DNA from 3 places in the Ornithinibacillus liuyingii genome. Region 3 is predicted to be linked to each of the others. Evidence: riboswitches for the same ligand, from Rfam matches in the RefSeq annotation. Region 3 holds a riboswitch; each other region holds the start of a gene.
The links. Region 3 has a riboswitch for S-adenosylmethionine ahead of ACSKT4_RS14560 (methionine ABC transporter ATP-binding protein). Riboswitches for the same ligand answer to the same signal wherever they lie in the genome.

Region 1: another riboswitch for S-adenosylmethionine. It lies ahead of ssuE (NADPH-dependent FMN reductase); the one in region 3 lies ahead of ACSKT4_RS14560 (methionine ABC transporter ATP-binding protein).
Region 2: another riboswitch for S-adenosylmethionine. It lies ahead of ACSKT4_RS15785 (methionine ABC transporter ATP-binding protein); the one in region 3 lies ahead of ACSKT4_RS14560 (methionine ABC transporter ATP-binding protein).

The regions. Positions count from the first base shown of each region.
Region 1 covers NZ_JBPWOS010000002.1:135,869-139,055, forward strand. The annotation lists gene ACSKT4_RS03580 (cation:proton antiporter) at 1-316, opposite strand, end outside; gene ACSKT4_RS03585 (YitT family protein) at 514-1,320, opposite strand; gene ssuE (NADPH-dependent FMN reductase) at 1,381-1,923, opposite strand; SAM riboswitch class I at 2,085-2,194, opposite strand; SAM riboswitch class I at 2,317-2,424, shown strand; gene ACSKT4_RS03595 (LLM class flavin-dependent oxidoreductase) at 2,525-3,187, shown strand, end outside.
Region 2 covers NZ_JBPWOS010000012.1:55,169-58,355, reverse strand. The annotation lists gene ACSKT4_RS15790 (methionine ABC transporter permease) at 11-679, opposite strand; gene ACSKT4_RS15785 (methionine ABC transporter ATP-binding protein) at 672-1,694, opposite strand; SAM riboswitch class I at 1,859-1,972, opposite strand; gene ACSKT4_RS15780 (thioredoxin family protein) at 2,052-2,369, opposite strand; gene ACSKT4_RS15775 (toprim domain-containing protein) at 2,389-2,745, opposite strand; gene gcvH (glycine cleavage system protein GcvH) at 2,907-3,187, opposite strand, start outside.
Region 3 covers NZ_JBPWOS010000010.1:133,751-136,937, forward strand. The annotation lists gene ACSKT4_RS14550 (MetQ/NlpA family ABC transporter substrate-binding protein) at 1-337, opposite strand, end outside; gene ACSKT4_RS14555 (methionine ABC transporter permease) at 375-1,037, opposite strand; gene ACSKT4_RS14560 (methionine ABC transporter ATP-binding protein) at 1,027-2,052, opposite strand; SAM riboswitch class I at 2,156-2,267, opposite strand; gene ACSKT4_RS14565 (glycoside hydrolase family 30 protein) at 2,377-3,187, opposite strand, start outside.

The DNA of each region.
Region 1 (3,187 bases), on a different contig from region 3:
AGCCACCAATCCAGGCTAACGTAGTACCAAACGTGACGATTCGGAATACCGACTTCGATACCCCCTTTAATTCCCGTACATCTAAGCTTGTACTACCTTCAAATAAAATTAATGCCACTGCAAGCGAGATAATGGGACTATAAAGACTCCCAAGCGCTTCTTGCGGATTAATTAATCCGAATACCGGACCAATTAATAATCCGGCAACAGACATGATGACAATAGATGGCCATTGAATTCTCCAGGCTAACCATTGTGATAAGATACCGAGTGAAATGACAATAACAATACTAATGAGTACAAATTCTGTATGAATATCTAGTCACCTTCTTATGTTATATGTAAATGATTGGAATAAGCGTATTTTATCACTGGCTTCGTTCAATAGCTAATGTAATGTTTTATTTTTTTGCTAACATAGAAAAATGAATACGACTACTAACATCTTATCCCCAAATTCCTTTTCTATTAGGGTGAAAATAGAAAAGGAAGCAGGGCAGACGAGTTCTTTCGTTAGTTCTTTGCAAATTCACCATCAATTTCAACGGTTTGAAAGATGTTAATAAACGCTTTGTCATCGTGTTGACGAACGATTTCTTTAATTTTCACGGTCTCATAACGGGTCACGACCATCATTAGAATTTGTTTCTTTTCTTCTGTATAACCACCGAATCCCTCCGTAATCGTAATCCCACGATAAACGGATTGCAGTAATTCTTTTCTAATTTGATCTCCTTTTGATGTCACAATCTGCATGGTCAGTTTGATATGACTTGTGTGAATCGCATCGATAACTTTCCCCGTCAAATAAATAGATAAAAGGGTATATAATGCAATGTCCCAGCTGAAGATAGCACCAGATAGCAGGACAATGACACCATTCATTCCGGTAAGGAGTAGCCCTACACTAATATTACTATTACGGGAAATAATAATCGCGATAATGTCCAACCCACCAGAGGTTCCGGAATATTTCAGTATGATACCGACTCCAATTCCACCAATAATTCCTCCAAAGATGGTTGAAAGCAAAATATCATCCGTTATCGCAACTACTGGTAAAATATATAAAAAGAAAGATAGGGACACGACACAAATCAGCGTATTCACGGTAATCCTCTTCCCTAATTTAACATAGCCCAATAAGAGTAACGGTAAATTAAAGATAAAGGTCAGAATTCCGATATCAAGTGGCGTAATGAGTCCAATTAAAATAGCTATACCACTAACGCCACTACTTAAGATACCAAAAGGGACCAGAAAGAAATTAAAGGCAAATGCAACAATAAAGGATCCGATGATGACGATTATATTTTTCATGATGTAACTCTCCCTAGTGTATGTAAATTAGTATCTTTAGCTAAAATTCTGCTGAATCATCTAAATGGGCGTTGTCTGCCTGTGAACTACTAATTTACAGAAATAATCAAGCTGTTTTCTTGCTCGCTGTATGGTTTCCTCATCTACTATTGGTATTTCCCTCTGTTTATTGATTGTTTGATCCAATAGGTAGAGGCCTTTTAAATTATGCGCCTTTAATGTGGCTAATAGTGGCTTCAGTGTATATTCGAGGGCTAAAAGATGGGAAGGACTCCCACCAGTCATAATCGGAAGGACTGGCTTATGCTTCAACACATCCTGTGGCAGAAGATCAATGAATGCTTTTAACACCCCGGAATAAGCTCCCTTATAAACCGGTGACCCAATCAGGATACCGTGGGCATTTTCGATTAATGCTGTCATTTGTTTTATTTTTGGACTGTTTATATTCATGTCAAAAAGATCTTGATATGGTACATCTCTTACCGAAATATGGGTTACTGAAAATTGTCTATCATGTAATAGGCTCCCGAAATAACGTAATACCTGCTCAGAGCCAGATAATGTAGCAGTACTACCAGAAAATATAACGATCTCACTCATTCCTACTCAACCTTTCCTATTTCCTTGCATCGATTCATTTGAAAAATGGACATTCGGTCCTTTTTGCGATTGTGTTTTTTCCTAGCATTTACTTCCTATCAGCAGAAAAATCCCTTATTCTTCTGGTGAGAATAAAGGGATTTTACATTGTTGTATGTAATCTCTTATCTCTCAAGAATAATCTCGTCGGAATTAGCACCTTTCTGACATGATATATCAGAGGTTGCTGAAGCGTCATCGGGCCTGTTCCCTCGACTTCTCTTGATAAGAAGTAGTGGTGTGCAATTATTGTTATATTCTATTCGAACAATTCCTATCAGTCAAGTAGGAATTAATGATTGACAAGGTGGAAAGGGTTACTTTATGATAGAGGAAATAATCAAATAATTTTTGATCTTATCAAGAGAGGTGGAGGGACATGGCCCTTTGAAGCCTCGGCAACAGGTTCTTTCATAAGAATACTGTGCCAATTCCATCAAGCAATTGCTTGGAAGATAGGAGAGTGCAAACTTATTTTTAGTAGTTATCTCTTTTCCTATCTAGGGAAGGAGATTTTTTTATGTTTTACAGATAGAACACAAGTGGATGAGGAGGAAGTTTTATGAAGTACGGATTTTGGTTACCGATTTTTGGCGGGTGGTTACGTAATGTCGAGGATGAAAAGATGCCACCAACGTTTGACTATGCAAAGAAAGTAATTCAATCAGCAGAAAAATGGGGCTATGATACTACCTTAATTGCGGAGCTTTACTTGAATGATATTAAAGGCACAGACAAGGATTCCTTAGAGGCATGGTCTACTGCAGCAGCTTTAGCAGCCGTAACAGAAAAAATCGAGATCATGACAGCGGTTCGTCCCGTGTTTCATAATCCAGCTGTTACAGCAAAAATGGCGGCAAACATCGACCATATTAGTAATGGACGCTTTACCTTAAATGTTGTTTCTGGCTGGTGGGCCGAGGAGGCGAAGCAATATGGTGGTGATTTTACCGCACATGATGAACGATATGACCGAACAGCAGAGTTTATTGAGATTCTGAAAGGATTATGGACGGAGGAAACCTTCTCCTATCAGGGCCAGTTTTATCAAATAGAGAACACCAAGCTTTCCCCTAAGCCAGTCCAACGGCCAAACCCAATTTTATATGCGGGTGGCGAAAGTGAGAAAGGGAAACAGGTCATTTCATCGCTTTGTGATGCGTATGTCATCCATGGACATACGGTGGAGGAAGCACAAGCCAAGATTGCTGATATGAAACAGCGT
Region 2 (3,187 bases), on a different contig from region 3:
TTAATATATTTTATCTTTTATCCAATTTATTGGTAATAAAGTCACCAATGAATTGGAATATGAAAACAATAATAACAATTAATACGGTGCATACAAACACGACATCAAAGTCACGTCTAACAAAACCATGGTAATAGGCAAAGTCTCCTAGCCCCCCAGCACCGATAACACCAGCTACTGCTGTATACCCAATTAAGGCAATTGCAGTAACCGTTATTCCAGAAACAAGAGCAGGCATAGATTCTGGCAATAACACTTTAAAAATAATGGTTTTTGTTCTAGCTCCCATTGCCTGTGCTGCTTCAATAACGCCTCGATTTACCTCACGTAACCCAATTTCTACTAACCTTGCATAAAACGGAGCTGCACCCACTATTAACGCAGGAAGAGCCGCGTTTGGTCCCCTAATCGTGCCAATCAAGAAATTAGTAAATGGAATCAATAACAATATTAAGATAATAAAAGGAATGGCTCGAAATACGTTAACAATTGTTGCTACAATAAAATTCAACGCTTTGTTTTCCCATAGTCCACCTTTGGAGGTTAAATAAAGTAAAAGTCCTAATATTACTCCAAAAATAACAGTCCCTACTAAGGCTAAAAGGGTCATATAGAACGTTTCGCCGGTTGCCACTAGTAATTTCTCTATTACTACATTAGGAAATAATTCATTAGGCATGGGTTAAAACCTCCACTTCTACAGTGGTTTTTTCCGTAATAAATTGGATTGTATTGTTTATTTCACGGTCACTTCCGTTAATTTGTACTACTAGGGTCCCATAAGCACCAAGTTTAGTTTGAGTAATTTTTCCTTGAAGAATATTTACTTCAATTTCAAATTCCTTAGATAACTGACTGATTAATGCTTGGTTTGCAGAATCGCCGACGAAATGTAAACGAACAACCCTTCCACTTGTATAAACATCTAATAATTGACTCAAATCACCATCTGAGTCACCCATCACTTGTTCGACAAATTTCTTAGTAACGGGCTGCTTCGGTTTTAGGAACACATCTAACACATCACCCTGCTCCACAATCTTTCCTTTTTCCATCACAGCAACTCGGTTACAAATTTTCTTGATAACATGCATTTCATGGGTAATTAATATAATGGTAAGTCCTAATCTTCCATTAATATCTACCAAAAGGTCTAATATGGAATCTGTTGTTTCTGGATCTAATGCAGAGGTTGCTTCATCACACAATAACACCTTAGGATTATTCGCAAGTGCTCTTGCAATACCAACTCGCTGCTTCTGCCCACCACTTAATTGAGAAGGATACGCATTCTCTCTTCCAGCAAGTCCCACAAGCTCAATTAGTTCCTTTACTCGATCTTCTCTCTCTTTTGCAGGAACTCCAGCAATCTCTAATGGAAATGCAATATTTTCACGAACTGTACGTGACCATAGAAGATTAAAATGCTGAAAAATCATACCAATATCCTGTCTAGCAATTCTTAGTTCATTCTTCTTCATTGCCGTTATATTTTTGCCTTGAATGGTTACCTGACCAGAAGTAGGGTCTTCGAGACGATTTAGCAAACGAATAAATGTACTTTTTCCCGCACCACTATAGCCAATCACACCAAATATATCACCATCTTCAATGGTTAAACTTAAGTGATCCACTGCTTTGATTTCTTTCTGATCAAAGCGAAATACTTTAGTCAGATCTTTAATAGATATCATTCCATATCCCTCCTCTTTCTATGATGTACTAATTTCGGAAATGCATAAATACAATCGTATTTATATCACGTAATGGTAAGAATTGATTTTGCCCTTCCCAAATAAAAAACGCCTTTCTGTAAGAGAACAGAAAGACGTAATAGTAACTATTAAATCCTAACGTTCCCTCATCTTTCAAAGCCAATTGCTTTGTAGGACTTGGCACCTTTTTCAAACACGAAAGTTTGAAGGTTGCCGCGGTATCATAGGGCCTTTCCCTCCACCGCTCTGGATAAGAGATTTACATTATTCAATTTTTCAACAGAATTTACTATATCATCAGTATATAGACGTGTCAATAAAAAAATGCAATACAATTTATTTTTTATCTCGAAATAATTCTGGTTGATATTCTAAAAGGTAACGATATATATTCCCAGTGGATTGAAATGCATAGATTTTTTCTTTAATATCATGACCCTTTTTTATGACAAGACAAGGAACACTTTCGATTTTATTGTCTTGCATGAAATCAGGATACAAAGAGGCATTCATTTCATAAAATATGTTCTCCTGATGCACCGCTTCTATCTTATCTAACATTGTCCTGGCTATGTGGCAAGTACCACAAAAAGGGGTATATATATACAGTAAATATTCTTGTTGTTCAAGAACTTCTTTGGAAATCTCGTTCAATTTATCACCTACTTGAAAGCTAGACTAAATAATGGGGATTAACAGCAATTTGCTTACCAAGTAGAAGCATTGCTAAAATTCGTTCTGGGGTAGCAGCTACTTCTCGATACTCACTACTAACATAAATATGCTCTGCATGTGGTAACTCAAGGGAAAGTTGTTTCCGAAGCTTCATCCCAGATTTGTCTTCATCAACAAAGATATAAACATCCTTTTCATCCAACTGATAGGTTTCTAGCATTTCATCAAAACGTTCTATATCAAACGTTCCATTCGTACAAATAATTGTAATCTGGTCATTAATAACTTTCTCAAGTTGCCTTTTATCCGTTAAACCCTCAACAATTATAACACGTTCAGTTTGATGTGAAATCATGGTAGATCCCCCTCATATGATTAGAGCGTAAGGCGTCCAAACACAAACAGGTGAACATATTCTCAATAGGGACTGACGCCTAGAGCTGGATATTTTTGAAATGAAAACTGACTCTTTTCCGTAAAGCTTGGAAAAAAGTCAGTTCTTAGATGTTTAACATATTATTCTTGTTCGATTAGTTCTTTATATGCCTCAGGCGAAAGTAGATTTTCTAGTTCAGATTCATCACTAGGCTCGATGACAATCATCCATGCACCTTCATATGGAGCTTCGTTTACAAGCTCAGGGCTATCCTCTAAATCTGTATTTACTTCGACAATTTTCCCACTAATAGGCGCATATAATTCAGACACTGTCTTTACAGACTCAACGCTACCAAAAGGCTCATCAACTTGTATCTCATCTCCAACCTCTGGAAGCTCAACAAATACGATATCTCCTA
Region 3 (3,187 bases):
TCGGTGCAATCATCGTAGCTCCAATCGGAACTAAATCAAGATCATTCTCTTCATTAAATTGGGATAAAAATGCAATATGCTGGAATGAATTGAGATCAATATCACCGTTTGCTAACGCTTGATTCGGCAATGTGTAGTCAGAGAACTCCACTAATTCAATTTCAATACCTTCTGCTTTCGCCTTCTCTTTTAGAATTGGCCATACCTCGCCATCTGTTCCTGTTACACCAATTTTAACTACTACTTCATCTCCATTACCTGAAGTAGTATCACTTCCACAAGCAACTAATGTACTCACTGCAATTAATACGATTAACATACTAAACCATTTTTTCATCATTCCATCTCCTTTTGTATTTTTACTATGAAGTAATCTATCGTCTCATAATCTTTCTTGATACTGTATTTCCAATCCACTGTGCGATTTGTACTAGAATAATCAGTATAATAACGGTCACTAGCATGACACTGCCATCAAATCGTTGGTATCCATAGGTCATTGCTACATGACCTAAACCGCCTCCGCCAACAGTTCCTGCCATTGCTGAGAAGTCGATCAAACTTACGGTTACAAAGGTTAACCCTAAAATAAGTGGTCCTAACGCCTCTGGGATTAGTACGGTGAAAATAATTCGTAAAGGACTTGCTCCCATTGCCTTCGCTGCTTCAATTACTCCGGAGTCAATACTCACTAAGTTGTTCTCTACTACCCTTGCAATTCCAAATGCTGAAGCAATCGTCATTGGGAAAATTGCTGCCCATGTCCCAATCGTTGTCCCAACTACTGCTCTAGTTAATGGACTAATTGCCACTAAGAAGATGATGAACGGAATAGGGCGAATAATATTAATCAAGACATTCAGTAAATTAAACATAATCTTATTTTCCAAAATATTACCAGTTCTTGTTACAAATAAAAGTAAACCTATCGTTATACCCAGAATGGAACCTAAAATAAGTGTCATAATAACCATTAAAACTGTTTCCCCAGTAGCCTCCAGTATTCGCGGCCAAAATGTACTCCAATCAACCTTCATTTACATTCACCTCCTCTACTGTTACATCTTGCTGAAGTGCTAAAAGAACAGAAGATATATTTTCTTCCTGTCCCTCAAACGAGACAAGCAAGTTTCCGTATAATTTCTCCTGAAGCTCTCGGACAGAGCCGTATACAATATTGACATCCACATCAAATTTTCTAGTTACTCGAGATAAGACTGGATCACTGGCAACCTCGCCCTTAAAGATAACGCGATATAAATGTTTTCCACCTTTTCTTCTCCATTCCCTTAATAATGAAGTTGATGGTCTGTCTTGCTGTACGGATTGGATGAAGCGCTGTGTCGTAAGATGCTGTGGATTGGTAAATACATTAAAGACTGAATCCGTTTCAATCACTTCACCATTCTCCATCACCGCAACTTTGTCACAAATCTCCTGTATAACATGCATTTCATGGGTAATCAGCAAAATCGTAATCCCTAATTCTTTATTTACTTTTTTGAGAAGACGAAGAATTTCACTTGTTGTATCTGGATCTAGGGCAGATGTTGCCTCGTCACAAATTAATATATCTGGAGAGGTAGCTAGTGCTCTCGCAATCCCGACTCGTTGCTTCTGCCCACCAGATAACTGCTCTGGATAATCTTTTGCCTTATCGGTAAGACCAACAAAGCTAAGTAGCTCGCTAACTCTTTTATCGATTTCTTTTTTAGACCAACCAGCAAGCTTCAGTGGATATGCCACATTTCCTGCTACTGTTCTAGAAGCGAATAGGTTAAAGTTTTGAAAAATCATGCCAATTCTACTTCGAAGCTTTCTGACATCCTTTTGGGAGAGCGATCCGATATTGATGCCTTGCACTTCAATTTCACCATTTGTCGGCGTCTCCAATAAATTCACTAGTCGTAACAAGGTACTCTTCCCTGCACCACTAAAGCCAATAATTCCGAATATCTCTCCCTGTTGAATTGAAAGAGATACATTTTTAACGGCATTTACTTCACGATTGCCAATTTTAAAGGTTTTTGATATATTCCGAAATTCAATCATATACTCACGCCACTCCTTTATTCATTCACAACGAAAAAGACCTTCCTCTTTTCTTATCCATAGAAAAAAGGAAGGTCTCAAAATATAAACTGAAACGACTTCCTTCTCATCTTTCAAATGTACGTACATTTGCAGGAAGTGGCACAGTGTTAATTTACATTAACCCGCTGCCGAGACTTCATAGGGCCTGATCCCTCGGTCTCTCTGGATAAGAAGAAAATTCAATATTTATGTAGTTGTAAGTTATGATAAATACTATAGTACCTAATGAATTAGATGTCAATCTTTTTTTTAAAATAATTCATAGAATCTCTCGTCCCTGTCCTACCATGTAAACGTGGCAGCACTATTCGGGTCCATTGTGTAAGTGAAAGACTCGGTTTGGTAATTGACTTGAAATGTTTCAGAATGATCACTTGTATTGGCTACGATTAGAACCATTGAATCATCAGGATTTCGAAACCCCACTGTTTCTAGTTTACCTTGATAATGCGTAGTACTTACTCGGACTGCACCGGGGTTTACAAATTTACTAGCATGACCAAGGGCATAATATTCGACGTTTTTTGACACCTCATTTGCCTCTTTATTTACTGTCACAACACCGCGACAATCACTACATCCCCCATTCGTTGGTCCGCCATTAGGATCAAGTGCAATATTCCATAGTAGTACTGCCTCTGCCCAATTCCGAGGTCCACCAATAATGAGATTCGACATATACCAATTTAGGTTATCGCCAAAATCTGCGCTCCAATCACCACCACTACACTCTGTCAAATAGATATGCTTGTCCGGATATGCTTCATGCACCTTCGACATACTTTCAGGGTCCCCCTCATAGCAATGAAACGCGATGCCACTCGTGTATGCATTAGCCTCTTCATCATGAAGAACCTTGTTCGAATAATCAAAAGCATTCTCCCAGTTATGATCGTACGCCAAAATTTTGGTGTTAATATCGTGTTGTGAAAATGTAGGGTGTAAATATTGCTTAATAAACATCGCTTGCTCCTCAGCATTCATACTCATAGTGGGGTAGGATTCTGAGGTATGCTCTGGTTCATTTTGAATCGTAATAGCATCAATTGGAATCTGGTTGTTTTCATAGGCTTGAATGTATTTTACAAAATAG